Regions from separate parts of the Streptomyces sp. NPDC002779 genome, predicted to be linked through region 3. Evidence: riboswitches for the same ligand, from Rfam matches in the RefSeq annotation. Region 3 holds a riboswitch; each other region holds the start of a gene.

Region 1 (6,929 bases), on a different contig from region 3:
GCGTGGATCATCTGTCCGTTGCCGACGTAGATGCCGACATGGGTGATGCCGGAGTAGAAGAACACCAGGTCGCCCGGGAGGAGTTCGGAGCGGGAGACCCGGCGGCCGGCGTCGATCTGGGCGTAGGTGGTGCGGGGCAGGGAGACTCCCGCCGCGCGGTAGGCGGCCTGGGTCAGGCCCGAGCAGTCGAAGGCGTTCGGGCCGGTGGCGCCCCACACATAGGGGCTGCCGAGCTTCTGGTAGGCGTAGGCGACGGCGTCCGCCGCGCGGGAGTCGGGCGCCTGGCCGGTGGCCGCCCCGGGTGCCGCGAGGGGGGTGCGCGGGTCCGGCGCGGAACGGGCGGCGCGCTCGCCCGTGCCCTCGCCCGGCTCCGCGCGCTCCTCGGCCGACAGCCGGGACAGCAGCCGCTCGGCGGCGTCCAGCTTCCCGGTGATCGTCTTCTTGTGCCGCTTCAGCTCCGCCTGGCGTGAGGTGAGCGAGGCCAGCTCGACCCGCGCGGCCCCGCGCAACTGCTCGATGGCGCGCAGCTGTTCGCGTACGTCGGCGACGGAGGCGGCCTGTCGGGTGCCGACGCGCTCGACGAACTCGGCGCCCTCCAGATACCGCTCGGGGTCGTCGGTGAGGGCGAGCTGTACGGCGGGGTCGAGACCGCCGTCGCGGTACTGTGCCGCCGCCATCGAACCGAGCGCGTCCCGGGCCGTGTTGAGCTTCTCCGTCCTGCGGGCGGCCTCGTCCCGCAGCGTCTTCAGCCGCGCCTCGGCCGCGTCCGCCTTCTCCTTCACGCCGTTGTACTTGTCGGTGGCGGCCTCCGCCTCCCGGTACAACCGGTCCACCTCCGCCTTGACCTGCGCCGGTGTCCGTACGGGCTCGGCGTGCCCGGTCCCGTCGAAGCCCGTCGCGGTCGCCGCGCCCGCGAGGGCGACGGTGGCGGCCGTACGGACGGTGGTGCCGCCGGCCGAGCGCTGCCGGGGCTTGCGGTGCGCTGCCATGGGGACTGCACGTCCTTTCGCACGACTCCTCTGACCCGCCCGGCCCGCACGCCGCCAGGGGGAGCGGAGTACTGCCTCACGCGTCCGGCGGTGCGGAGCACGGCCTTCGCGCGTCCGGCGGCGGCCCGCACAGGGGGAGCGGTCCGCCGCCGGACTTTCTCGGCGGTGGTGTCCGGCTGCCGCCCTGGCCCGGGCGGCGGTGGGGAGCCGGTCACCTGGAGGAGGACGCTAAACCTGGGTGTGCCGGGTGGGTGACGCCTTGTGCGGAACTGCCATGAGCGGATCATCGGGTGACCGCATGTGACCGTGATCCGCGAGCGGGGCGGTCGCCTTCACGCTGAGCGATGACCGAAGTGGGGGTTTCCGAGGCGGGTGAGGGCGGCGGGGTGCTATGGCGCGCATATATGCATGATCCGCCGCGTGGGGAAGACGGGCCGGTGCCGAGCGCTCCGGAGGCCCGGTGTCAGGCGTCCCGGAGGCCCCGGATTAGGCTCCGGCCTCATGGACGTACTCATCCATCTCTTCGTCGGCCTGCACATCATCGGCATCGCCGCCCTGCTGGGCGGATTCCTCACCCAGCTGAAGGCGATGGGCCAGGGCACCGCCCGGTTCGTGCCGGCGATGCTGCACGGCGCGCTGACGATGCTGGTCACCGGGGTGATCCTGGTCGGGCTCAACCAGGCGGACGACCAGACCGTCGACAACATCAAGATCGGCGTGAAGCTGGCCCTGCTGATCGTGATCCTCGGGCTCGTCTATGTGAAGCGGGACGACGAGAAGGTGGACAAGGGCCTGTTCGGCATGGTGGGGCTGCTCACCACGGCGAACGTCTTCATCGCGGTGCTGTGGACGTGAGCCCGGCAGCGTCCCGGGCGGCGGACGCGGCGTAGGCCCGCTCCTCCCGCACCGCCCCCGCGGCCACGGCGAGCCAGGCCGCGACCGCGATCCACAGCAGGACCTCCCCGGGGGTCTGCAGCCAGGGGACGTCCACCGCGGCGGCGACCGACAGGGTCGCCGCCGCGGTCATGCCCAGCGGGAACACGGTCGCCCAGCGGCGGACGTCGTAGCGCGGCCGCGGCCGGATCACCTCGGAGGCGAGGAGTACGGCATACCAGGCGAGGTCGAGCGCGAGCACGCCGGCGGTGACCGTGCGCAGGACGTCGTCGGCGTCGTCGTTCCACAGGTACAGGCGCGCGCTGTCGGCGCCGATCAGCTTGGACCCGGCGAGCGCGGAGATGGCCATCGCGCCGCCCGCGACCCACTGGTCCCCGGCGCCCTCGACCACCTGGCGCGGATCGAAGCAGGCCAGGGCGACGGCGTAGAGGACGAGACCGAGCCAGAACAGCACCAGCGCCGCGTGCGCGAGCCAGGCCGCCGACTCCGCCGCGGCGAGGGTGGCGCCGAGTACGGCGAGGCCTTGCGTGGCCACGCAGCCCAGGAACACCGCGCCGGGCATACCGCGGTGCCAGTGGCGCACGACGACACCGAGCAGGCCCGCCCACAGCAGGGCGGCCGCCGCCAGCAGGGCCCCGGCCAGGACCTGCCATCCCTCGGCGGAGAAACGGGTGCCGAGCACGGCCGTCGCCGCGACGGCGGTGAGCGCGGCGGGGGTGCCGGCCTCCTCCCGCCAGCGCCGCGGCTGCCGCAGCAGCCGTACGACGAAGTCCCCGGCCAGGCCCAGCCAGGCCGTGCAGCCCACCGCCAGGGCGATCAGGGAGAGGATCTCGTGCCCGGTGAGGTGCAGGCCGACCGACACGATGCCGGTCGCCATCACCGCCGCCCCGGCCGCCGGAGGACGCAGCGCCCACCAGGCGCGAAGTGAGCGGAGCGCGAGGGAGCCGGACATGCGCCGATGCTAAGGAGCGCGGCGCGGCCGGCGAGGGGGCACGCGCGCGTGGGCGGGGAAACGGGGCACCGAATCACCCCCGCGCGCGTGCCGCGTCGATCAGGCCGGCCGGACCACGCTGTGGATCGAGCCCTCGCCGTCGTAGTAGACCGACTCCTCGCGGACGTACGTGCCGGGCTTCGGGGCGTGGATCATCATGCCGTTGCCGATGTAGATGCCCACGTGGGTGACGTCGTCGTAGAAGAAGACGAGGTCACCGGGGAGGGCGTTGGCGAGGGAGACCGTCGTGCCGGCCTCGACCTGGTCGTACGTGGTGCGCGGCAGGGAGATGCCCGCCGCGTTCCAGGCGGCCTGGGTCAGCCCCGAGCAGTCGTAGGAGTCGGGGCCCGTGGCGCCCCAGACGTACGGCTTGCCGATCTGCGCGCGGGCGAAGGCGATCGCCTTCTCGGCCTTCGTGGCGTAGGAGGAGTCCGCGGTGGCCTCGGAACCGGTGCTGCCGGTGGAGGTCTCCGTCGCACCGGAGGAGGAGCCGCTCTGCTGCTGGGCCGCCGCCTTTGCGGCCTCCTCGCGGCGCTGTTCCTCCGCCGCCTGCTGATCGGCCAGCTCGGCGGCCTTGCGCGCGGCCTCCTCCTGGCGCTTGCGCTCGATCGCGGCGAGCCGCGCCTTCTCCTCCGCCGTCAGCTGCGACAGCAGCTCCCGCGCGTCGGCGAGCTTCTTCTGGACCGTGGACTTGGCGGTCTTCAGATCGGTCTGCGACTCGTTCAGCGTTTGGAGGCTCTCGGTGGCCTCCTTGCGCTTCTTCATCGTCGCCGACTGCTCGGTGATGTAGTCGTCGACCGCTTCCTTCTGGCGGCCGGTCATCCGGCTCATCAGCTGGGTCTGGTCGAAGTAGTCCTGCGGGGTATCGGCGAGCAGGAAGGTCGCGGTGTCGGGGGCGGCGGCGCCGGTGCGGTACTGGGCGGCGGCGAAGGACCCGAGTTCCTCCCGCGCGTCGTTGAGCTTCTGGGTGCGCTCGGCGACGTCGTCGAGAAGGGTGTCGACCTGCTTGCGCTGCTTGGTGGTCCGCTCCTTGGCGGCGTTGTACTTCTCGGTCGCCGTCTCCGCCTGCCGGTAGAGGTCGTCGACCTTCTTCTCGACCTCTTCGAGGCTCGGCTTGTCGTCCGTGGCCGGGTTGGCGTTGGCCGTCTGGGACAGCAGGGCCACGGAGGTGAGGGCGGCCGTGGCAAGGGCGGGGGTCCGTATGCCTGCTACGCGCGTACCCGCGGGACGCGACTTGCGGTGCGACGCCAAGGGAGGCGACTCCTTCCAATGGTCCGCCTACCGAGTTAGCTGTCGGGTTCGGGCGGGTGGTTAGGAAGGGTTGCCCTACGACCGTGTCCCGTGCGGGAGTCGGGTCGATTCACCCCAATGTCGGTGGGTCCCCGGCTCGGCTGCCTGGGCGGCAGCGGACTCGGCGGAGGCCGCGCGGCCCGGCGAGGTTCGCCGGTGGGGGTCGTACGGCCTGTGCGGCACGGTAGCCAACTCGTGTGGCGCCTGTGAAGGTTGATGGGTGATATGCCCGATACATTTTCGTGACCTTGGGTCAGGGCATCGGCCGTCGTGATCGATCTGGCCGGATCTGCGGCGACCTGTCCGTCGGCCGGCTCCCGTCCGACGCTGTGACCAAGGTCTCCGCCGCAGGTGTACGGGGGTGAAGGTCCCCTGCCCGGCGGGCGCGACGCGACGATCCCCGGCCGCCGATCCGGGGGATGTTCTCAGGGCGGCGGCGGGCTGTCAGTGGGGAGCCCTAGACTCGGAGAGCGATGAGCAGCCTCTTTGACGACAGCTTCCTGGCGGACCTCCAGGCCCCTCGGGCCCATGCGGAGGAACCCCCGCCGCCGCCCGAGGACGATCACGCTCCGGAGTCGGTTCCGGACGATCTGTTCGGCGGGAAGTTCGACGTGCCCCCGGACCGGGACGCCTACTACCGCGACGGCGCCCCGCGCCCGGCCCTCGACGCGGCCGCGCTCATCGAGGGGCTGAACGAGAACCAGCGCGCGGCCGTCGTGCACTCCGGCACCCCGCTGCTCATCGTGGCCGGAGCGGGCTCCGGCAAGACGCGCGTGCTCACCCACCGCATCGCCCATCTGCTCGCCGCGCGGAACGTGCACCCCGGGCAGATCCTCGCGATCACCTTCACCAACAAGGCCGCGGGCGAGATGAAGGAGCGCGTGGAGCAGCTCGTCGGCCCGCGGGCGAACGCGATGTGGGTGATGACCTTCCACAGCGCGTGCGTGCGGATCCTGCGGCGCGAGTCGAAGAAGCTCGGCTTCACCTCCTCCTTCTCGATCTACGACGCCGCCGACTCCAAGCGCCTGATGGCCCTGGTCTGCCGTGACCTGGACCTCGACCCCAAGCGCTTCCCGCCGAAGTCCTTCAGCGCCAAGATCTCGAACCTGAAGAACGAGCTGATCGACGAGGAGGACTTCGCCGCCCAGGCCTCCGACGGCTTCGAGAAGACCCTCGCCCAGGCCTACGCGCTCTATCAGTCCCGCCTGCGCGAGGCGAACGCGCTGGACTTCGACGACCTGATCATGACGACGGTCCATCTGCTGCGCGCCTTCCCGGACGTCGCCGAGCACTACCGCCGCCGCTTCCGGCACGTCCTCGTCGACGAGTACCAGGACACCAACCACGCCCAGTACGCGCTCGTGCGCGAGCTGGTGGGCACCGCCGAGCACCCCGTCGACGTACCGCCCGGCGAGGACGACCTGCAGCCCGCCGAACTCTGCGTCGTCGGTGACGCCGACCAGTCGATCTACGCCTTCCGCGGCGCGACCATCCGCAACATCCTCCAGTTCGAGGAGGACTACCCGGACGCGACGACGATCCTGCTGGAGCAGAACTACCGCTCCACCCAGACGATCCTCACCGCCGCCAACGCCGTCATCGAGCGCAACGAATCCCGCCGCCCCAAGAACCTGTGGACCAACGCGGGCGCGGGCGCGCGCATCACCGGCTATGTCGCCGACACCGAGCACGACGAGGCGCAGTTCGTCGCCGACGAGATAGACCGCCTCACCGACGCGGGCGACGCGAAGGCCGGCGACGTCGCCGTCTTCTACCGCACCAACGCCCAGTCGCGCGTCTTCGAAGAGGTCTTCATCCGCGTCGGCCTGCCCTACAAGGTCGTCGGCGGCGTCCGCTTCTACGAGCGCAAGGAGGTCCGGGACGTCCTGGCCTACCTGCGCGTGCTCGCCAACCCCGAGGACTCGGTCCCGCTGCGGCGCATCCTCAACGTCCCCAAGCGTGGCATCGGCGACCGTGCCGAGGCGATGATCGACGCCCTCTCCCAGCGCGAGAAGATCAGCTTCCCGCAGGCGCTCAAGCGCGTGGACGAGGCGTACGGCATGGCCGCGCGCTCCACCAACGCCGTCAAGCGGTTCAACACGCTGATGGAGGAGCTCCGTACGATCGTCGAGTCCGGCGCCGGACCCGCGACCGTCCTGGAGGCGGTGCTCGAACGCACCGGCTACCTCGCCGAGTTGCAGGCCTCCACCGACCCGCAGGACGAGACCCGGATCGAGAACCTCCAGGAACTCGCCGCCGTGGCCCTGGAGTTCGAGCAGGAGTCCGGCGAGGGCGAGGCGACCGGCTCGCTCGCCGACTTCCTGGAGCGGGTCGCGCTCGTCGCCGACTCCGACCAGATCCCCGACGAGGCCGAGGACGGCTCCGGCGTCATCACCCTGATGACCCTGCACACCGCCAAGGGCCTGGAGTTCCCGGTCGTCTTCCTCACCGGCATGGAGGACGGCGTCTTCCCGCACATGCGGGCCCTCGGCCAGACCAAGGAGCTGGAGGAGGAGCGGCGCCTCGCCTACGTCGGCATCACGCGCGCGCGGGAGAGGCTGTATCTGACCCGCTCGTCGATGCGCAGCGCGTGGGGGCAGCCCTCGTACAACCCGCCCTCCCGCTTCCTGGAGGAGATTCCGGCGCAGCACGTCGACTGGAAGCGCACCGGTGCCACCTCGCCGGTGTCCTCCGGGCCCGCGTCGGGTGTGGCGGCCTCGCTGTCGTCGTCCCGGTCGCGCTCCTCGGCCTCCGGCGCGTCCGGC
Region 2 (6,929 bases), on a different contig from region 3:
GCCCTGGAGGTCGAGGTGGGCGCGCATGCCCTCCTCGGGCGTCATGTGGATGTCCGGCCAGAAGTCGCTGTACGCGCCGATCTGGATCATCGTCGTGTCGAACGGGCCGTACGCGGCGCCGATGTCCTTGAAGCCCTCGAAGTACCCGGTGTCGCCGCTGTGGAAGATCCGGTGCTCGGAGCCGGCCACGGACCAGGAGGCCCACAGCGTGTGCTGGGTGTTGCGCAGACCGCGGCCGCAGAAGTGCCGGGCCGGGGTGGCGGTAAGGGTGAGCCCGCCGACCTTGGCCGACTCGTGCCAGTCCAGCTCGCGCAGCCGGTCGGGGGAGACGCCCCAGCGCTCCAGGTGGGCGCCGACGCCGAGCGGCACGGCGAACACGGTGTCCGTGCCGGCCAGCGCCCTGATGGAGGGCAGGTCCAGGTGGTCGTAGTGGTCGTGCGAGATGACGACGACGTCGACCGGGCCGAGCGCGGCCAGCGGCAGCGGCGCCGGGTGCAGTCGCTTGGGCCCGGCGAAGGAGAACGGGGAGCAGCGCTCGCCCCAGACGGGGTCGAAGAGCACCCGGTGCCCGTCGATCTCCGCGAGCACGCTGGAGTGGCCCATCCAGGTGATGCGCAGTCCGGTGGCGGGCGGGCGCGCGAGGTCGGCGAGCGTGGTGGAGTGCACGGGCACGCTGCCGCGGGGGGATCTGCGCGGGCGCTCGTCCTTGGCGAAGAAGACCTTGGCGAACTCCAGCATCGAGCCGGAGGGCCGGGTCCGGGCGAGTCCTCCGGGGTTCTGGAAGACGCCGTCCTTGAAGTGGGGCGATCTGCGGATGCGCGCCAGGCGCTCGCCGCTCGGCTCCGCGCCGAAGCCCGCCGGCTCCAGCGCACGGAGCACGGAGCTCAGGGAACGGAAACCGGTCACGGTACCTCCATGTGGAGTCGTCGAGGCATCCCATTATGGTCGGCCCCTCCGACAACGCCCTCGGCCCGGCCCGCCACACTCGACCGCACCCTCGTCACGCGCCTCACCCTGTTCCTTGGGCCCCGGTACGCCGGGCGTGGCGGCGGTGAGGATCGCCGACGTGGCGTCGGCGCTCGGCGTGAGCAACGTTCTGGTGCTGTACCACTTCTCCAGCAAGGAGAAGCTGGTCGCCGCCGCCTTCGCCCACGCGGCCGAGGACCCTGGCCCAGTTGCGCAAGCTGCTCGGGCGCCGGACGACCGCGCTGCGCCGGTTGCGCGCGCCCGTGCGCCGGTACGCGCCCACCGGCCAGGCCAAGGGCTGGCGGCTGTGGATCGAGGGCTGGGCCGCGGCGCTGCGCGAACCCGCGCTGCGCGAGGTCACCCAGACCCTCGACACGCAGTGGAAGGCGGCCCTCGCCGAGGTCATCGCCGAAGGGGTGGCCGCGGGCGAGTTCCGCTGCCCCGACCCGGCCGGCGCGGCCCTGCGCCGGACGGCCCTGCTCGACGGGCTCGCCGTCCAGCGGACGTCCTACCCGGGCGCGCTGTCCCGCGCGCGTGCGCAGGAGTGGGCCGACGAGGCGCTGGCCCGGGAACTGGGTGTGGAGCGGGAGGCGTTGACCGCGGCGGCGCGGTGAACCCCGGAATCAGTCCAGCTCGTAGACGGCCGTGACCCGGACGTCGTCCTGGATCTCGCCGGGCGCGATCGGCACGCCCACCCCGCTCCCGGCCACGTCGGCGGGGGCCGGGACCGGGGAGGGGCCGCCCGACACGCCCTCGGTGAGCGAGATCAGCCGGCCCAGGTGCCGTCCGCTGAGCCGGGCGTACTGGAGCGCCTTGGCGTGCGCGTCCTTGTGCGCGGCCGTACGCGCGCGTGCCCGCAGTTCGGTGCGGTCGGCGACGTCGAAGACGACCCCGTGGATACGGCCCGCGTCGCCGGTGGCGTCCGTGACGGACTGCAGGATCAGGCCGGTCCGCGCCACCATGCGGATCTTCAGGGAGAAGTTCTGCGCGGCCTGATACCCCGTCAGCGTGGAGTTGCCGTCCTGGTACTTGTACACCGGCGTCAGGGACAGCCCCTCGGTACGCACGTCCTGCTCGGCCACCCCGCGCTCGCGCACCGCGTTCAGCAGGGCGTTCGCGGCCTTGCTCTGGGCGTCCTGGGCGGCCTGCGCGGTCTTGCCGACGGCCTCGACGCCGACGCTGACGACGGCCAGATCGGGAACGGCGGTCGCGGAGCCGACCCCGGTCACCGTGATGGTCGACGACACCGGCGAGCTGCGCACGGCCGAGGCGGCGGGGCCGGCCGGAGCCGTCACCGAAACAGCAGCGGGGCTCGCCGGCGCGGCACCGGCGCCGGCCAGCGCGGTCGCCGGAGCGGCCGCGAGGAGCGGCAGACCGAGGGCGAGGAGGGCGACGGCGACGGTGGCGGTGGGACGGGGCAGCGGTACGGTCATGGCCGACCTTCCGGGCGTGCGGACGGGACGGGCCCATCCCAGCACCGGGGTCCGCACGCGCGCGTGCACCACTCCCCCGCCGTCACCTCACTGGTCGAGCCCGCCCCGGCCCCGCGCCTGCCTCAGACGGCCGTCTCGATCCACATCCTGATGTCGCCCGGCGACAGACTGCCCTTGGCGATCACATGGTCGCCCGACGACTCCCCCCGCAGCCGCCGCCCGAACCACGGCACCAGGTACTCGCGTGCCCACTGCACATCGTCGCGCCGGATCTCCAGGGTCCCGCGCGGCGGCAGCGGCGGCCAGGGCTGGTCCGGGTCGGCCGGTACCTCCAGACCGAGGACCTGTCCCGCGCGCAGCGCCACCCGCGTGTGCCCCTCGGGCGACAGATGCAGCCGGTCGGTGTCCCAGGCGCGCCGGTCCTGCACGGTCTTGAGGGACCACAGGTCCAGCACCGGGCAGCCGTACCGGTCGGCGATGGCCCGGACATGGAGGTTGTACGTGGCGATCTTGCCGCGCAGATGCTTCAGCACCGGCACGCCACGGGTGTCGAAGCCGGTGGTCACCATGACGGTGCCGGCGGCCTCGGTGAGCCGGGCCACGGCCCGCTCGAACCGCTCGGCGACCTCGTCGGGGTCGGTGCCGGGCCGGATGATGTCGTTGCCGCCGGCGCAGAACGAGACCAGGTCCGGGGCGAGTTCGAGCGCCCTCGGGAGCTGGTCGGCCACGATCTGGTCCAGCAGCTTCCCGCGTACGGCCAGGTTCGTGTAGCGGAAATCCCCCTCGGGGCGGCGGTCCGCGAGCAGTACCGCGAACCGGTCGGCCCAGCCGACGAACGCCCCGTCCGGGCCGGGGTCGCCGACGCCCTCGGTGAAGCTGTCCCCCAGCGCCACGTACGACCCGATCACTGCTCTGTTGTCACTCTTCGAATCGTCTGCCACACCGGGTCATGATTCACCTTCTAATGTGACCTACGCGACCGTAGGCAGGGGTTGACGGTCGGTGAGATACCCCACTCTTCAAGGCTTCACCAATTCCGGAATAAAAACACCGAAGGCCGGACCCGGGGATCTGGGTCCGGCCTTCGGTGGCGTGTCGGACAGGTGGTTCCTCAGCGGCGCGTCCGTCAGACGGAGACGCCCTTCGCGCGGAGGTAGGCGACCGGGTCGACGTCCGAGCCGTAGTCCGGCGTGGTGCGGATCTCGAAGTGCAGGTGCGGGCCGGTCGAGTTGCCGGTCGAGCCGGAGAGACCGACCTGCTGGCCCGCCGTCACCGACTGGCCGCTGGAGACGGACAGCGAGGACAGGTGGGCGTACTGCGCGTAGTGGCCGTCGGCGAGCCGGATGACGACCTGGTTGCCGTACGCGCCGGCCCAGCCGGCCGAGACGACGGTGCCCGCGCCCACGGCCTTCAGGGAGGTGCCGGTCGGCACGACGAAGTCGACGCCGGTGTGGTAGCCGCTGGACCACATGCTGCCCGCGACCTTGTAGGCGGTGCCGACCCCGGCGCCGGAGACGGGGGAGCTGAAGCCGCCGGCGGAGCTCTGCGCGGCCTGCGAGGTGGTGGCCGCCTCGGACTCCGGAGCCTGCGAGGACTCCGCGGCCTCGGAGGACTTGGCGGAGCTCGACGAGGAGGACTCGGCGGACGAGGACTTCGTGGAGGACTTGGCGGCCGGCTTCTCGGCGGTGTCCGTCGTGGCGGCTCTCTTGCCGATCGACAGCTTCAGGCCGGGGTGGATCAGCGCCGGGTCGTCGCCGACGGCCTCACGGTTGTCCGCGTAGAGCTTCTCCCAGCCACCGCTGACGTTCTGCTCGTTCGCGATCTTCGAAAGGTAGTCCCCCGAGCGCACCGTGTACGTCGTGGCGGTGGCCTTCTTCGCGGTGGCCTTCTTCTCGGCCGCCTTCTTGTCCGCGGTCTGGACCGACTGAACGGCCTTCTCCGGAACGGACTGCGACGGGGCCGCGTGGGCGCCGGTGGCCCCCAGGAGCGGGAGGGCGAGTGCGGCGCCACCGGTGCCGGCGACGGCGATCGAGCGAGTGAAGCGCAGGGCCTTGGGACGGCGGTGCTTACCCTTCGCGGGCATGGCGATTTCCTCTCCGGCGCCTACGAGGTGAGCTGTCGGGTGCGGACTGGAGATGTCCGGCCGCGCGCTGGGCGCGACTTGACCCCGAGCCTGTTCCGGGAACCGGACCAGGCGGTGGTGCCTGTGGGTCCCCCGCTCCTGCCGTGCACGGGTGAGTGGGTGCGGGTTCCGAGCAGCGGCAGGATTAGGCGTTCCGCTCGGAGTGGTGGCGAACGTAAGCGACCAAGACGCAAAGGGACAAGCAGAAGGTTCCACATGAAGCCGTACCTCTTGATCCCTTGTGGGAATTCCTCGTCACTTTGCGTGCATTAAGGAGGGGCCGTTCCCGCAAACGCCCTTGAGAAACGGGTGAATTACGTGAACATGACGGGCGACACTCGGTCACGGATATGACGCTGCTCACGTGACGCTGCTCCACACCCCTTTATTCCAGAGCGAGTTGGAAGGAAGGCTGCAATTCGGACAGAACGCTCAGAAGCGGCGCAGATGGAGAACTGTCACATCATGGTCGACGCGCTAACCCGCGATGAATCAGCAGGATTTCCACGGTGTTCGCCCGTTTTGCCGCATTCAATGAGCGGCCGGTATGCATGTCGTATCGTCAAGGCGTGCCCGTCGGCGAGCCGAGCCGGCGGGATCCGGTGGGAGGAGCCCCAGTGACGCAGCAGGTCCCGTCGACCGAGCCCGAGCTGGCCGGAGTGCGCAACTTCCGTGACGTGGGCGGGCTGCCGACCACGGACGGACGGCGGGTGCGCTACGGCGTGCTGTTCCGCAGCGGCCACCTCGCGCACGCGACCGAGCAGGACACGGCGTTCCTCGACTCCCTCGGCCTGCACACGATCTTCGACTTCCGCAATGTGGCGGACCAGAAGCTGGAGGGCCCCGACGTCGAGCTCACGGGTGTCCGGAATGTGAACCTCCCGCTGTCGGACCCCGCGGACGGCGCCGAGTTCTGGAAGATGGTCCGCGACGGCGAGATCGAGCAGCTGCGGCAGATCCTCGACGACGGCAAGGCCGCGAACCGGATGATCGAGTCGTACCGCACGATCGTCAAGGAGCGCACCGCCGAGCACTCCCAGGTGCTGCGTTCCCTGGCCGAGGACAGCGTTCCGGCCCTGATGCACTGCGCGGCGGGCAAGGACCGGGCCGGCCTGTCGATCGCGGTGACGCTGCTCGCCCTCGGCGTGGAGCGAGAAGCGATCCTCGCCGACTACCTGGAGTCCAACGCCAAGCACCGCCGCTACAAGGTGCAGCGCAACAACACCCACACCCCCGAGGTCATGGAGCTGCTCAGCCCGCTCTTCGACGCGCGCGCCGAGTACCTCACGGCGGCCTTCGACACCATCGAGGAGACCTGGGGCGACGTCGACACCTACCTGGAGCAGGGGCTCGGCATCACCCCGGAGATCCGGGAGCGGCTGCGGGAGCGGCTGCTCGACTGAGCCCGGCGGCTACTGCCCGGCCCCCAGCTCGAAGAGCAGATAGATGAACGCGGCGAAGACATGGCCCACCGCCAGGTAGATGACCAGCCGGATCCACAGGGCGCGCGGGAACTTCTCCTCCATGTCGCTCATGGCGTCTCTCCGGGGGTCGGGCCCAGGCACAGGGCGGCCGTGGGGCTCTGCAGCAGGGTGTGGACGAACAGCAGCTCCACGCCGTCCGGGTCCAGGGCGGCGATGCGGTGCGGGGTGAGCGAGTCGAAGTGGGCGCTGTCGCCCGGTGCGAGCCGGTGCGCGGTGTCCCCGAGGCGCAGCCTCAGCCGCCCGGTGAGGACGTAGAGCCATTCCTCGCCGGGGTGCACCCGCACGATGTCGCCCTGGGAGCCGAAGGGGACGTGCAGCCGCAGCGCCTGCATCCCCCGGCCTGGCGCGCCCGCCTGCCGGTACGTCCAGCCGCCGGCCGCCGTCGGTTCCATGTCGGCGGCGCGGATGACGGCGTCCCGGTCGGCGACCGTCTCGCCGAGCAGTTCCGAGACGGTCGTACCGTAGATGCGCGCGAGCGAGAGCAGCATCGGCAGCGAGGGCTGGCGCTGTCCCGTCTCCAGACGGGACAGGTGGGCCGGCGACAGACCGGCGGCGCGGGCCGCGGCCTCCAGGGTGAGGGCGGCCTGGCGTCGCAGGGCTCGCAGCTGCGGCGCCACCGCGGGCAGGTCGCCGTCCGGCCCGGTCTCGGGGGAGCTCATGCCCTCCATTCAGCCGGAGCCTTGCCTCTACGGCAAATTCCTTGCCTCAGAGGCAAGCCCGCCACGGGGTGGCCCTACCGGTTGGCGACGGCCTGCTTCACCAGCGTCTTGCCGAAGTCCCACATCAGCCCGCCCCCGCTGTGCGCGTCGTCCATCACCTCGGTGAAGGCGTCCACGAACCGCTCGACCTCCCGCTCCCCGACGATCAGCGGCGGAATCAGCTTGATCACCTCCAGATGGTCGCCGGAGACCTGGGTGAGGATCC
Region 3 (6,929 bases):
CTTCTGGCACACCGGTGGCGAGAAGGTCGTCTATACGACGGAGAAGGGCGCTCAGCGGGCCCGCGCGGCCGGTCTGGCGGCCGACGTGGTCTCCCTGGGCGCCGGTCTGGACTGGCGGCGGCTGCTGGCGGACCTGCACGGCCGGGGGGTCGGGCGTCTGATGGTCGAGGGCGGCGGCCGGGTCCACACCCAGCTCCTCCAGGAAGGGCTGGCGGACGAGCTCCAGCTCGTGGTGGCCCCCCTCTTCGTCGGCGACCCGTCCGCGCCGCGCCTGTTCGGGCCCGGCGGGTACCAGCGGGGCCGGCTGCGGCTGGTGGAGACCCGCCGGATCGAGGACGTGGTCCTGATGCGCTACCTCCCCACGGCCCCCGGGGCGGGCCCGCTGGTCACGGCCGCCGACCGCCACTGGCTGAGGCTGGCCTGCGAACTGGCGCAGCTGTGCCCGCCGTCGCGGACGGCGTTCAGCGTCGGCGCGGTGGTCGTGGCGGCCGACGGCACGGAACTCGCCCGGGGGCACTCCCGGGAGGGCGAGGACCCCGTGGTCCACGCCGAGGAGGCGGCCCTGGCGAAGACCGACCCGAGCGACCCCCGGCTGGCCTCCGCGACGGTGTACAGCAGCCTGGAACCCTGCGCCCGCCGCGCCTCCCGCCCGTCGCCCTGCGCGCGGCTGATCCTCCGGGCGGGGGTGCGCCGGGTCGTCACGGCCTGGCGCGAGCCGGACACCTTCGTGGCGGACGCGGACGGCAGCGGGCTGCTGGCGTCGGCGGGCGCGGACGTGGTGGTGCTCCCCGAGTTCGAGGCCCGCGCGAAGGCCCCGAACACCCACCTGCTGCCGTAACCGCCCGCCTGCTGCCGTAACCGCCCGCTTGCTGCCGTGAACCCCCACCCGCTGCCGTAACCCCCCACCCGCCGCCGTATCGGCCCGCCCCGGGTCCGATCGGCCCAATCCGAACTGCGCCCCGCCCCGCACCGCGCCAGGCTGCCAGCATGAGGTCTGTCCGAAGTGCCGCCCTGCTGCTGCTCGTCGCCCTCCTCGGCACCGCCTGCGGAGCGACCGGTGCCGACTCCCGCACCATGGCGCGCGCCCTGCCGCCCGACGCCGAGTTCACCCACCCCGGCGTCCTCGTCAGCGCGTCGCAGCTGGCCGCCGTGCGCAAGAACGTCACCGCCGGGAAGCAGCCGTGGCTGAAGGCATACCTCGCGATGCGGGACAGCAGGTACGGCGCCTACAAGTACCGGGCCGAGCCGTACGCGGACGTCCACTGTCCCGCCGGGAGCAAGGCCGGGCGCGGGTGCGTGCAGGAGCGCGAGGACGCCATCGCCGCCTACACGCAGGCCCTGCTGTTCACGGTGACCGGCAAGCGGCAGCACGCCGTGAAGGCCAGGGAGATCATGGACGCCTGGTCGGCGCGGCTGAAGCGGCACAGCGGGCAGAACGCCGGGCTGCAGGCCGGCTGGTCGGGGTCCACCTGGGCGCGGGCCGCCGAGATCGTCCGGCACAGCGAGGGCGCGGGCTGGCCCGAGGACCGGGTACGCCGGTTCGAGACGATGCTCCGCACCGCGCACCTGCCGCACGTCACCCGCAAGGCCCCGGACACCAACGGCAACTGGGACCTCATCACCACCGACGCCGCCATCGGCATCGCCGTCTTCCTCGACGACCACCAAACCTTCGACCACGCCCTCGCCCGCTTCCGCGACCGCGTGCCCGCCTACTTCTACCTGGAGAAGGACGGCCCCCTCCCGCTCACCCCGGCGGGGTCGAGCATGAACACCCCGCAGCGGCTGGCGGCGTACTGGTTCCGGCAGACGGAGTACAAGGACGGCGTCACCCAGGAGAGCTGCCGCAACTTCCAGCACGTCGGCTACTCCGTCGCCGCCACCGCGCACATCGCCGAGACCGCCCGGCACCAGGGCGTCGACCTGTATGGCGAGGCCGAGGACCGGCTCACGGCCGCGCTCGAACTGCACGCCCGCCACCAGCTGGGCGAGCCCGCGCCGGCCTGGCTGTGCGGCGGCCGGGTCGAGCGGAACATGGGGCCCGACCTGGAGGTCGCGGTCAACCGCGGCCTCGGCGGCTCCGCGGCCCGCGCGCTCGCCGAGAAGACCCGTCCGGCCGGTACCGACGATCTCTTCGTGGCCTGGGAGACGCTCACCCACGCGGGCAATCCCGGGGCGTGAAGAAACGCGTGCGCAGGGGGTCCCGCGAATGGCGTACACTGGTGTCAACGACGCGGGGTGGAGCAGCTCGGTAGCTCGCTGGGCTCATAACCCAGAGGTCGCAGGTTCAAATCCTGTCCCCGCTACTGAAGACCCAGGGCCGGAACCATTGGTTCCGGCCCTGGGTGTTTTTCCACTGGTGCGTTTCCCCGCCTCATCCACTCGGCCCACACCGTTCGCCGCCCGCCGCCGCTCCGGGAAACCTGGAGGGACGGCGGACGTGGCGGGAGGCGGGCAGTGCGGGCTTCAGGCGTGGACGGGACCCGGCACCCGTCGTCCGCAGGCACCTTCGTCCGCCTGCTCCCGCTGCTGCTGATCGCGGGCGGTGTCCTCTACGACTTCGTCACCCCCCGGGGCTTCACCGCGATCCCCTTCTTCACCGCCGCCCCGCTGGTGGCCGCCCCGTTCTACGCACTCAGCGGCACAATCGCCGTCGGGGCCGTGTCCCTGATCGCCGCCTACGCCGTCCACATCCGGCTGGGCTTCGGCATGGACCCGGACACGGTCACCGAGGTGGTCACCGTGATCACCGTCGCCGTCCTGGCCGTCGTCCTCAACCGCGTCGTGCGCCGCGGCGATCTGCGGCTCGCCACCCAGCGCGAGATCGCCGTGGCCACCCAGCGCGCCGTCCTGCCCGAACCCCTGGAGCGGATCGGCGGCTACGACATCGCCGCCCGCTACGAGGCGGCGCAGGCCGACGCCTACATCGGCGGCGATCTGTACGCGGTGCAGGACAGCGCGTACGGCGTCCGGGTCGTCGTCGGCGATGTGCGCGGCAAGGGGATGGGGGCCGTCGCCGCCGTCGCCGTCGTCATCGGGGCGTTCCGGGAAGCGGCCGAGCAGGAGCCGAGCCTGGAGGCGGTCGCGCGGCGGCTGGAGCGGGCGCTGGCCCGGGAGGGCGCGCGGCGCGACGGGATCGACGCCGTCGAGGGGTTCACGACCGCCGTGCTCGCCGAACTCCCGCACGGGGAGGGGCCCGTGCGCGTCGTCAACCGCGGCCACCCGCCCCCGCTGCTGCTCCACCCCGACGGCACCGTGCGCCCGCTGCGCGCCCGTGAGCCCGCCCTCCCGCTGGGCATGAGCGACCTCGGCGACTGGCCCGACCGCGCCGACGAGGCCCCCTTCCCTCCCGGCACCACCCTGCTCCTGCACACCGACGGCCTCTCGGAGGCCCGCGACGCGCAGGGCGTCTTCTTCGACCCCGAACGTCGTTTGTCCGGGCGCGTCTTCCGCGACCCCGGTGCCCTGATCCGCGCCCTCGCCGAGGAGGTGCGCGAGCACTGCGGAGGGGGGATGGCGGACGACATGGCGCTGCTCGCGGTGCGCCGACCCTGATCGTCACGGGCGGTGATCGGATGGGAGCCCTCCGCATAACAACTGACGCACCGTCAATACGTGTGTGACGCATGAGGCTTGGTCAAGTCGCCCGTTTTGGCGCCCTAGTGACCTGAAAGTCCAGGCCGGAGTCGTTAACGATCAAGAGGAACAGCTTGGAATCCGCGGCCCGTGTCTATTAACGTTCGATAACGCAGCGCGGTCGTCCCAGCCGTCACAAGAGGCGGCTCCGTGCGCACGCGCCGAATCCCGCAAGGGAACCGGGGAACCACTCATTGGGGTGAATCGGGCGTAATCAGCCGCGCAGAAACGGCTGATATACGCGCGTAGGAGACCTTCCTGCTCCGAACCCGTCAGCTAACCCGGTAGGCGAGAAGGAAGGAAAGGAGCACGCCCACGTGGCGTCAAACCGGCCTGCCCCCGAGGCCCCGTTCGTGCCGAGCCAGCGCAGTGACGAGGCCTTCTCCTACGGCAGCCACCGCACCGACGAGGGCCCCTGGGAGGAATGGAACCCCACCGCGGAATCCATTCGCCCGGTACGCGGCCGGCACCGCGTCGCCAAGCAGCGCGGCGGCGGACTCGCCCGTAGCTCCACGGTGCTCGGCGTCGGTGTCATAGCCGCCGTCGGCGCGGGCGGCATGGCCAGCGCCCAGTCCGGCAAGCCGCCGGTCGCGATCACCATGCCCGACCTGCCGCTGATCTCCGACGACTCGGCGGAGCAGATCCCCGAGACCTCGGCCACCCCGCTCAGCACCGTCGGCATGACCACCACGGACACCGGGCAGGGTGCCGCGGACGCCGGTGAGGCGCTGCGCGCCCGGATCATGGCCCAGGCCGAGCAGCAGCAGGAGCAGGTCGACACCAAGGCCGCCGAGGCCGCCGCCGCTGCCGCCGAGAAGGCCGCCGCGGAAGCCCTGGCCGAGGCCGAGAAGGAGGCGAAGGCCAAGGCCGCCGCCGCCAAGGCCAAGGCCGAGGAGGAAGCCCGCGAGAAGGCCGAGGCCGAGCGCCTTGCCGCCCTCGCCAAGCAGTTCGCGCTGCCGACCTCCTCGTACACCATCACCTCGACCTACGGTCAGGCCGGCGCGCTGTGGTCCTCCGGCTACCACACCGGCGCCGACTTCGCCGCTCCCACGGGCACGCTGCTCAAGGCGGTGCACACCGGCACGATCACCTACGCCGGGTACGACGGCTCCTACGGCTACAAGACCGTGCTCACCCTGGAGGACGGCACCGAGATCTGGTACGCCCACCAGTCCTCGATCAGCGTCAGCGTCGGGCAGAAGGTCGCCACGGGCGACGTCATCGGCCGCGTGGGCGCGACCGGCAACGTCACCGGTGCCCACCTCCACATGGAGGTCCACCCCGAGGGCTCCTCCTCCGGCATCGACCCGCTCGCCTGGCTGCGCAGCAAGGGCCTCAACCCCTGACCCAGCCCTCGCCAGAACCCCGGCGGTCCTGACGACGTCCCCCCGACGTCAGGGCTGCCGGTTTTTGGTGTCCGCGGTACTTGCGACGGCGGCCCTCACGACCGGTACGGGTTGTACGCGGGGTACGGGCCCGCCGGGTACGCCGGAAAGGGCTGGTACGTCGGCTGCGCCGGGTAGCCGTAGACGCCGTGCATCGGCCAGGGTGCCGCCACCACCGGCACCGGCGGGGCGATGGCGCGGGCCGCGTGGTCCAGGGCCGGGCGGGCGACCTCCCGGCGGCGCCACAGCTCCCGCAGCAGCTCCTGCTCCCGTACGACGAAGTCGGCGCCCGCGCGGCCCCGGCGCCCCCGGTGGCGCAGGAACGCCAGCGAGGTCGCGTACGCCTCGTACCGCGCCACCTCCCGTGCCGCCTGCCTCCCGGCGCGGCGGCGGGCGTACTGCCGGGCCAGGCGCCGGGCCCGCATGGAGGCGAGCGCGAAGGGCTCGCCCGGGGTGAGCCAGCCGGCGACGGCGTAGGCGGGCAGTTCCTCCCGCACGGTGCGCAGCTCACGCTGCCGGGTCCAGATCACCAGCCACGTCAGCAGCCCGAACGCGGGGACCATGATCGCCCCGTACACGGCGAAGAAGCCGTACGGGCCGAAGACCGAGGAACCGTTCCACATCGCGTGCAGGCCCATCGCGAGCAGCAGCCCGGCCAGCGGCAGCAGGGCCCGCAGCCGGCGCCGGCGGTCGCCGGAGAGCGCGGCGACACCGAAGCCGATGCCGGTGAGGACCGTGAAGAGAGGGTGCGCGAAGGGCGACATGACGATGCGCACGAAGAAGGTCGCCGCCGTCACGGAGGCGATGCCGCTGCCGCCGGTGATCTGGTCGGTGCCGAAGGCGGTGCCGAGATAGAGGATGTTCTCGGTGAACGCGAAGCCGGTGGCGGTGACCCCCGCTATCACCACCCCGTCGACCAGCCCGGTGAAGTCCCGGCGCCGGAAGAGGAAGACGAGCAGGACGGCGGCCGCTTTCGCCGACTCCTCCACGACCGGCGCTATCACGGTCGCCCCGAGGGTGTCGGCGCTGGAGGGGTCCGCGGTGGCCGTCGCTATCCATCTCGTCGCGAAGCTGTTGGCGACGATGGCTATCAGCGCCGCCGCGCAGGCGCCCCAGGCGAAGGCGAACAGCAGGTTCCGCCAGGGGCCCGGCTCGACCCGGTCCAGCCACCGGAAGGCGGCTATCAGCAGCGGCACGGGCAGCACGGCCAGGCCCAGTCCGACCAGGAAGCCCTCGGTGCCGGTCTGTTCGCGGACCAGGGCGAGGATCACCAGGCCGGAGAGGGTGAGAAGGGTGATCAGCGCGCCGTAGCGCACCCCCGTCCGCTGCCACCAGTGCGCGTGCCGCAGTGTGCCGCCGGGAGGACCGGGGGGTTGCGTCGGGTACGGGGGACTGGTGGCCACGGCATTGACCCTAACGAGGGAAGGGCGCTGCCCGCACAGGAGCGCGGTGGGCTCAGGCGCCGGCGGGGGATTCGTCTCGGTGCGGTACGCGCCGGAACAGCAGGTCGTTCACCACATGACCCTTGTCCAGTCCCTGGCCCTCGAAACGGGTCAGCGGCCGGAACCCGGGACGCGGCGCAAAACCGCCGTCGGCCTGCGTGTTCTCGAAGCCCGGGTGGGCCGTCAGCACCTCGAGCATCTGTGCGGCGTACGGCTCCCAGTCGGTCGCGCAGTGCAGGACCGCACCGGGCCTGAGCCGGGTCGCGGCGAGGCTGAGGAACTCCGGCTGGATCAGCCGCCGCTTGTGGTGCCGCTTCTTCGGCCAGGGGTCCGGGAAGAAGACCCGGAGCCCGTCGAGCGAGTCCGGGGCGAGCATCTCGCGGAGCAGGATGATGGCGTCGCCGTTGCCGACCCGGATGTTGGTCAGTCCCTGGTGCTCGGCGAGGTTGAGCAGATTGCCCTGGCC
Region 4 (6,929 bases), on a different contig from region 3:
ATCCGGGAGGCGTTCAAGAAGGAAGGGGGTCATCGCCAATGAGGTGCACAAGTTCATAGCGGACTTCCGGCCGACCGGTCACCTGGCCTGTCCGTCCTGCGCGACCTCGGTGGACCGCGACGACATCTACTGCGGGGGATGCGGCGATGTGCTGGGCGCTCCGGCCGCCGTACCGGTGAGCGTCACCTCCCGCGACGCTCCGGGCCCCCTCGCCCAGGGCGAACGGCCCGGGGACCACGTCGACTTCCGGCGGTCCAGCTTCCATGCCCCGGTCATCGGCGTGCAGCACAACTACGGCCAGCCGGGGCCCGCGTCCGCCGACAGCTGGCCCCGGCTCGGTGACTTACGGGGCCGCGCGCTGGGTGTACGGCCCGTCAGTTCCTTCTGGGGCGAGCCCGATCTGCCGCCCTACGTCCCGCGCGACCGGGACGCCGAACTCGACCGGCTGGTCGCGCGGGGGCTGCGGGAGGGCGGACTGGTGGTCGTCACCGGGGAGCCGCTGTCCGGCAAGTCGGCGACCGCCTGGGCCGCCCTGAGGCGGAACGCCGACGCCGGTGCCCGGCTGTTCAACGCTCACCCCGGGACCGAGCCGCGCGAGCTGCCCGCCGCGCTGCGCGGGCGTGATCCCGCCGGTACGCATGTGGTGTGGCTGGACGATCTGGAGAGCCACATCGACGAACGGGGGCTGGTGGCGGGGCCGTTGGCGCAGCTCGCGCACGAGGGTGTGCTGGTGCTCGCCACGATGCGGGACACCGCGTACGAGGCGCACCGCTTCGGTGACCTGCCGATGGCCCGTGCCCTGCGCGGGGCCCGCACGGTGGATCTGACCTGCGACTGGAGCGAGACGGAACTCGCACGGCTCGCGCAGGCGGAGGACCCGCGGCTCAGGGACGCGGTGCGCCGGCGCGGTGAGCTGGGCGTCACGCAGTTCCTGGCGGCGGGACCGGAGTTGTGGGAGGAGCGGCGCCGGGCGAGCCGTCCCGGCGGGCGGGCCGACGGTCACCTGCTGGTGCGGGCGGCCATCGACGCGGCCCGTTGCGGAGTCACCAGTGGCCTGTCGCCCCGGACCTGGGAATTCCTGATCAACGTACGGCAGATGTACGGGAGCGGGTGCGCGCTGGCGACCCCCGTCTCGCAGGAGGACCTGGACTGGGCGGCCAAGCCGCGGCTGGGAGTCTCGGGGCTGCTGGTGCCGGGTCCCGAGAAGGACACCTGGCAGGCGTGCGGGACGCTGGTCGCCGACGCGATCCGCTGTCCCGACCTGCCGCCGCTGACTCCTCATCTGTGGGGGTCGATGGCCTGGATGGCGGCGAGGTACGACCTGCCCGAGCGCGACGAGGTGTCCCGGGCGGCTCGCGAGTGGTGCGGATCCCGGCCGAGGCGGGGGACCCCGTCGCCCCGACGATCCTCGCCTTCCTGTCGACGTGGGCCGGCGACGCCCCCGAGGCGCTGCGCTGGTGGGGCGAGGTCGCGGAGCAGGACGAGCGAGAGGCGTACATGCCCGGGCGGTACCTGCTGCTGGAGCAGGGCAAGCTGACCGAAGCCCTTCCCCATATCCAGAGGGCGGCCGAGGCGGGCAGCCGGGAGCCGGCCCAGGAACTCGGGTTCCTGCTCCTCGCGCGCGCCCTGCACTGGCTAGGCGTCGCGGCCGAGCACGGCAACCCCGCCGCGGCCGAGGCCCTCCCCGCACTCCGCGCGGCCCTCACGGACCAGCGACTCCTGTCGGCCCTGGCACCCCACACCCCCGACCCCACGCCCCCGTCCCCCGGCCCCCCACTCTCAGCCGGACGCGCCATCACCCACGCCCTGGACGAAATCCGCGCCCGAAACCCCACCACGCAGTAACCCCGCCAGGGCCCAACACCGCCACACGCGCAGAGAGGCAGAGAGTAGGGGGACGGACTCTCCTCAGCAGAGCCGCCAAGACCCACCCCGGCCCACCGGGCCGCCTCCGCCGGGCCCACCCATCCACCCGCCGCCGGCTCCCGCCCTCCAGCTCGCGCAGAGAAGGGGTGGCTCTCCCCGGCGGGCCCCGACAAGAAGCCGAGCACGGCCTCACGGCGCCTTGGCCCGCCCAGCCACCCACCCCCTCGCCCCGCCCAGCGAAGCCCCCGCCCCCCGCCGGATACCGTCAAGGAGTGACCGACCACCCCACCCCCGCCCCCAATCCAGACCGCGCCGCAACCCCCGCAGCCACCCCCACCCCCGCCTCGGCCTGCCCCGTCACCCCCACCCCAGACGGTGCCGCAACCCCCGCAGTGCCCCCTCCTCCCGCCCCCGACCTCTTCACCTGGGAGTTCGCTGCCGATCCCTACCCCGCATACGCCTGGCTGCGGGAGTACGCCCCCGTGCGTCGGACTACGTTGCCCAGTGGGGTGGAGGCGTGGCTGGTCACGCGGTATGCCGATGCCAAGCAGGCGTTGGCCGATCCGCGGCTCAGCAAGAACCCCGCGCATCACGACGAGCCCGCGCACGCCAAGGGCAAGACCGGTATCCCCGGCGAGCGCAAGGCCGAGCTGATGACGCATCTGCTCAACATCGACCCCCCGGACCACACCCGGCTGCGACGGCTCGTCAGCAAGGCGTTCACGCCACGCCGGGTCGCCGAGTTCGCCCCGCGCGTGCAGGAGCTGACCGACCACCTCATCGACCAGTTCGCCGACCGGGGATCCGCCGACCTCATCCACGAGTTCGCCTTCCCGCTCCCCATCTACGCCATCTGCGACCTGCTCGGCGTCCCGCGTGAGGACCAGGACGACTTCCGGGACTGGGCGGGCATGATGATCCGCCACCAGGGCGGCCCCAGGGGCGGAGTCGCGCGGTCCGTGAAGAGGATGCGCGGCTACCTCGCCGACCTCATCCACCGCAAGCGCGCGGCCCTGCCCGACACCCCCGCGCCCGGCGAGGACCTCATCTCCGGTCTCATCCGCACCTCCGACCACGGCGAGCACCTCACCGAGAACGAGGCCGCCGCCATGGCCTTCATCCTTCTCTTCGCGGGCTTCGAGACCACGGTCAACCTGATCGGCAACGGCACCTTCGCCCTGCTGACCCACCCCGACCAGCGGGCCCGCCTCCAGCAGTCCCTCGCCGCACAGGAGACGGCCCTCCTCGAAACCGGCGTGGAGGAACTCCTCCGCTACGACGGCCCCGTAGAACTCGCCACCTGGCGCTTCGCCACGCAGCCGCTCACCGTCGGGGGCCAGCACATCGCCCCGGGCGACCCGGTCCTCGTCGTGCTCGCCGCCGCCGACCGGGACCCCGAGCGGTTCGCCGACCCCGACACGCTCGACCTCTCCCGCCGCGACAACCAGCACCTCGGCTACGGCCACGGCATCCACTACTGCCTAGGCGCCCCGCTCGCCCGCCTGGAGGGCCAGACCGCACTGGCCACCCTCCTGCGCCGCCTCCCGGACCTCCGGCTCGCGGTGGAACCGGACGAGCTGCGCTGGCGCGGCGGCCTCATCATGCGCGGACTGCGCACCCTCCCGGTCGAGTTCACCCCGGTCGAGTTCACCCCGAGCGACTGAGCCCGGCCGCCTCGACGGACCGTCAGGTCAAACCTGACACACCCTCAAGTCCGTGATCTTCACGTGATCTGCGCGGCATTAACTTGTGACAAGTGATCGTCTGCCGATACGTTCACTCGTCAGCGCGGCGCCTCGCGTCAACGGCGCCGCGCCGGTCCCCGCTGTCTTCGAAAGGCCCTCGCATGCTCTCCGGGAACGGTCGTCACCGTCGCCCCCGCCAGGCCCCGGCTCTCCTCGTCGCGGCCGGAGTGACCGGCTCCGCCATCGCCATCCCGCTCCTCGGCGCCTCCGGCGCCAGCGCGGCCGAGGGCACCACCTGGGACCGGGTCGCGGAGTGCGAGAGCGGTGCCTCCTGGAGCGAGGACAGCGGCAACGGCTACTACGGCGGCCTCCAGATCACCCAGGAGAACTGGGAGCGGTACGGCGGCACGCGGTACGCCGCCTCCGCGGACCAGGCCAGCCGCTCCCAGCAGATAGCCGTCGCCGAGCGCATCCTCGCCGACCAGGGCCTCGCCGCCTGGCCGACCTGCGGCCCGCTCTCCGGTCTCGACACCGAGTCGGGTTCGGTCGACATCGACACCGGCGTCGCGGAGGATGAGTCCGCTTCGCCCGAATCGTCGGAGTCCGCCAACTCCTCCGGCTCATCTGATTCGTCCGGTCTGCTGGACCCGCTCGACGGCGATTCCGCGGATTCGGAGCCCAGCTCCTCCCCGTCGACCGAGGCCACGGACAACTCGAACAACTCAACCAAGTCGGACAAGTCCTCCGAATCCACGGAGTCCGCCGAGTCGGTTGAGTCGGTCGAGTCGTCACAATCCTCCGATACTGCCCCCTCCGTGGAGGCCGACAGTGAGTCCTCGGCCACTCCCGGGCGGGACAACCCGGACAACTCCGGCCGGATCGAGGGTGATTCCGCCCTCACCGACACCGGCTCCAGCGGCACCGGGCGCCACCGCGGCGAACCCGCCGACGAGAGCGCCGGCCGCAGCGGCGAGGAAGGCGCGTCGGACGGCTCGTACGTCGTCCGGGCCGGCGACAGTCTCGTCGGCATCGCCGACTCCCTTGACGTGAACGGCGGATGGCGCGGGCTCTACGCCGCCAACCAGGAGACCGTCGGCACCGATCCGGACCTCATCATCCCCGGTCAGACCCTTGAAGTAGGGGTCGAAATGGGCGAAAAGCAGCGGTAGTTCACGTCACGCTTCGCGCTGAATGTCCGGTTTGGCGAAAGTGTGGGATGAGTCTCAGAAGCCCTGATCGTCTTTGAAATTCGGCGGATCGCGTGTCTACCGTCGGGACCGCTCGTCAACACGAGCCCCGGCTGCCGCAACGCCGAATCCTGCCAGCGGCCGTACGGGAACAGTCGTCGCGTCATGCGCCGCAGGCAGGAGCGGGGGACCCAAGGTAGGCGCCGGGTCCGGCAGTCGAGGCGACTCGACACCGGAACCGGCTTGGGGTGAAGCCGCGCACCGCGAGGTGCACGGCCGGGCAACTCAACCGGCCCGAACCCGACAGCTCACCTCGCAGGCGTCGGTGAGGGGATCCACCATGCTGTTTTCCGGCAAGGGCAAGCACCGTCGTCCGTCCAAGGCCACTCGCGCCATCGCCATCGCCGGTGTCACCGGCGCCGCCGTCGCCGCTCCGCTGATGGCGGCCGGCAACGCCTCCGCCGCCACCGCCGCCGAGTGGGACGCCGTCGCCCAGTGCGAGTCCGGCGGCAACTGGTCCATCAACACCGGCAACGGCTACTACGGCGGCCTGCAGTTCTCGGCCTCCACCTGGGCCGCGTACGGCGGCACCCAGTACGCCTCCACCGCCGACCAGGCCAGCAAGGCCCAGCAGATCGAGATCGCCGAGAAGGTGCTCGCCGGCCAGGGCAAGGGCGCCTGGCCGCACTGCGGCACCGGCCTGTCGAGCGCCGCCTACACGGGCGGCTCCAGCACCGGCACCGGCTCCAGCACCGGCTCCTCCTCCGAGAGCGGCACCGAGACCTCCACCCGCTCGACCGAGGAGCAGTCCGCCTCGCGTTCGACCGAGCGTCCGGCGCAGAAGCAGAAGACCGTCACCACCCCGACCGGCAAGAAGGTCAAGAAGGGCGACGGCGAGTACAAGGTCGCCACGGGTGACACCCTCAGCACCATCGCCGAGGAGAACGACGTCAAGGGCGGCTGGGAGAAGCTCTTCAAGCTGAACAAGGACATCGTGGCGGATGCCGACCTGATCTACCCCGGTCAGCAGCTGCACCTCAAGTAGTCCCGTAGCCGAACCACAGCGCGCTCATAGACGCCTGGTTCACACTGAAGACCTCGTGCGGGCCACCCCCGTCCCCACGAGCACCCCGCTCCGGTGCGTGTTCCCCCGTACGCACCGGAGCGGGGTTTTCTTTTCCGGTATGTCACCGTCCCTTTGTTCCGCTGCCGAACAATGGGTACCGTCTGTCCTTGTCCACGGGACGGTCGGTCGGCTGGCCTACGTCCCGCAGGCGGATAGGCTCTAGTCGCAAGGCTCACGTGCCCCGCACTTCCAGCGTCACATCCCAAGAAGGAGATGCTCGTGCCGTCCATCGACGTCGTCGTAGCCCGGGAAATCCTGGACTCCCGAGGCAACCCCACGGTCGAGGTCGAGGTCGGCCTCGACGACGGCAGCACGGGTCGTGCCGCCGTTCCGTCCGGCGCTTCCACCGGCGCCTTCGAGGCCATCGAGCTCCGCGACGGTGACCCCAACCGCTACCACGGCAAGGGTGTCGAGAAGGCCGTCCTCGCCGTCATCGAGCAGATCGGCCCCGAGCTGGTCGGCTACGACGCCACCGAGCAGCGCCTGATCGACCAGGCGATGTTCGACCTGGACGCCACCGACAACAAGGGCTCCCTCGGCGCCAACGCCATCCTCGGCGTCTCGCTCGCCGTCGCCCACGCCGCCTCCGAGGCCAGCGACCTGCCGCTGTTCCGCTACCTGGGCGGCCCGAACGCGCACCTGCTGCCGGTGCCGATGATGAACATCCTGAACGGCGGCTCGCACGCCGACTCCAACGTGGACATCCAGGAGTTCATGATCGCCCCGATCGGCGCGGAGTCCTTCTCCGAGGCGCTGCGCTGGGGCACCGAGGTCTACCACACCCTCAAGAAGGTGCTGAAGAGCAAGGGCCTGGCCACCGGCCTCGGCGACGAGGGCGGCTTCGCCCCGAACCTCGGCTCCAACCGTGAGGCCCTCGACCTCATCCTCGAGGCGGTCAAGGAAGCCGGTTACACCCCCGGCGAGCAGATCGCCCTCGCGCTCGACGTCGCCGCCTCCGAGTTCTACAAGGACGGCGTCTACACCTTCGAGGGCAAGGCGCGCTCCGCCGCCGAGATGACCGAGTACTACGCCGAGCTGGTCGAGGCGTACCCGCTGGTCTCCATC

What was found. A riboswitch is a leader RNA that binds a small molecule or an ion and turns the genes downstream of it on or off. The one in region 3 is predicted to bind cyclic di-AMP.
Region 1: it holds a riboswitch for cyclic di-AMP, as region 3 does, so the genes downstream of both, ACFYW5_RS04025 (NlpC/P60 family protein) here and ACFYW5_RS09880 (M23 family metallopeptidase) in region 3, are expected to answer to the same signal.
Region 2: it holds a riboswitch for cyclic di-AMP, as region 3 does, so the genes downstream of both, ACFYW5_RS23795 (LysM peptidoglycan-binding domain-containing M23 family metallopeptidase) here and ACFYW5_RS09880 (M23 family metallopeptidase) in region 3, are expected to answer to the same signal.
Region 4: it holds a riboswitch for cyclic di-AMP, as region 3 does, so the genes downstream of both, ACFYW5_RS20015 (transglycosylase family protein) here and ACFYW5_RS09880 (M23 family metallopeptidase) in region 3, are expected to answer to the same signal.

Annotation. Positions count from the first base shown of each region.
Region 1 is NZ_JBIAQC010000001.1:894,985-901,913, reverse strand. Features, by position in the region: gene ACFYW5_RS04040 (NlpC/P60 family protein) at 1-989, opposite strand, end outside; gene ACFYW5_RS04035 (hypothetical protein) at 1,491-1,844, shown strand; gene ACFYW5_RS04030 (tellurite resistance/C4-dicarboxylate transporter family protein) at 1,822-2,835, opposite strand; gene ACFYW5_RS04025 (NlpC/P60 family protein) at 2,935-4,125, opposite strand; cyclic di-AMP (ydaO/yuaA leader) riboswitch at 4,133-4,286, opposite strand; gene pcrA (DNA helicase PcrA) at 4,638-6,929, shown strand, end outside.
Region 2 is NZ_JBIAQC010000008.1:234,837-241,765, forward strand. Features, by position in the region: gene ACFYW5_RS23775 (MBL fold metallo-hydrolase) at 1-906, opposite strand, end outside; partial or broken gene ACFYW5_RS23780 (TetR family transcriptional regulator C-terminal domain-containing protein) at 1,022-1,580, shown strand; gene ACFYW5_RS23785 (SIMPL domain-containing protein) at 1,590-2,399, opposite strand; gene ACFYW5_RS23790 (SGNH/GDSL hydrolase family protein) at 2,522-3,307, opposite strand; gene ACFYW5_RS23795 (LysM peptidoglycan-binding domain-containing M23 family metallopeptidase) at 3,526-4,482, opposite strand; cyclic di-AMP (ydaO/yuaA leader) riboswitch at 4,487-4,654, opposite strand; gene ACFYW5_RS23800 (tyrosine-protein phosphatase) at 5,139-5,924, shown strand; gene ACFYW5_RS23805 (DUF6126 family protein) at 5,934-6,056, opposite strand; gene ACFYW5_RS23810 (helix-turn-helix domain-containing protein) at 6,053-6,664, opposite strand; gene ACFYW5_RS23815 (aspartate aminotransferase family protein) at 6,739-6,929, opposite strand, start outside.
Region 3 is NZ_JBIAQC010000003.1:15,051-21,979, reverse strand. Features, by position in the region: gene ACFYW5_RS09900 (dihydrofolate reductase family protein) at 1-838, shown strand, start outside; gene ACFYW5_RS09895 (alginate lyase family protein) at 988-2,181, shown strand; tRNA gene ACFYW5_RS09890 (tRNA-Met) at 2,233-2,306, shown strand; gene ACFYW5_RS09885 (PP2C family protein-serine/threonine phosphatase) at 2,458-3,555, shown strand; cyclic di-AMP (ydaO/yuaA leader) riboswitch at 3,786-3,942, shown strand; gene ACFYW5_RS09880 (M23 family metallopeptidase) at 3,954-4,982, shown strand; gene ACFYW5_RS09875 (PrsW family intramembrane metalloprotease) at 5,078-6,424, opposite strand; gene trmB (tRNA (guanosine(46)-N7)-methyltransferase TrmB) at 6,477-6,929, opposite strand, start outside.
Region 4 is NZ_JBIAQC010000006.1:419,367-426,295, forward strand. Features, by position in the region: gene ACFYW5_RS19990 (hypothetical protein) at 1-42, shown strand, start outside; gene ACFYW5_RS19995 (hypothetical protein) at 44-1,537, shown strand; gene ACFYW5_RS20000 (hypothetical protein) at 1,498-1,845, shown strand; gene ACFYW5_RS20005 (cytochrome P450) at 2,259-3,530, shown strand; gene ACFYW5_RS20010 (transglycosylase family protein) at 3,713-4,720, shown strand; cyclic di-AMP (ydaO/yuaA leader) riboswitch at 4,897-5,075, shown strand; gene ACFYW5_RS20015 (transglycosylase family protein) at 5,079-5,783, shown strand; gene eno (phosphopyruvate hydratase) at 6,084-6,929, shown strand, end outside.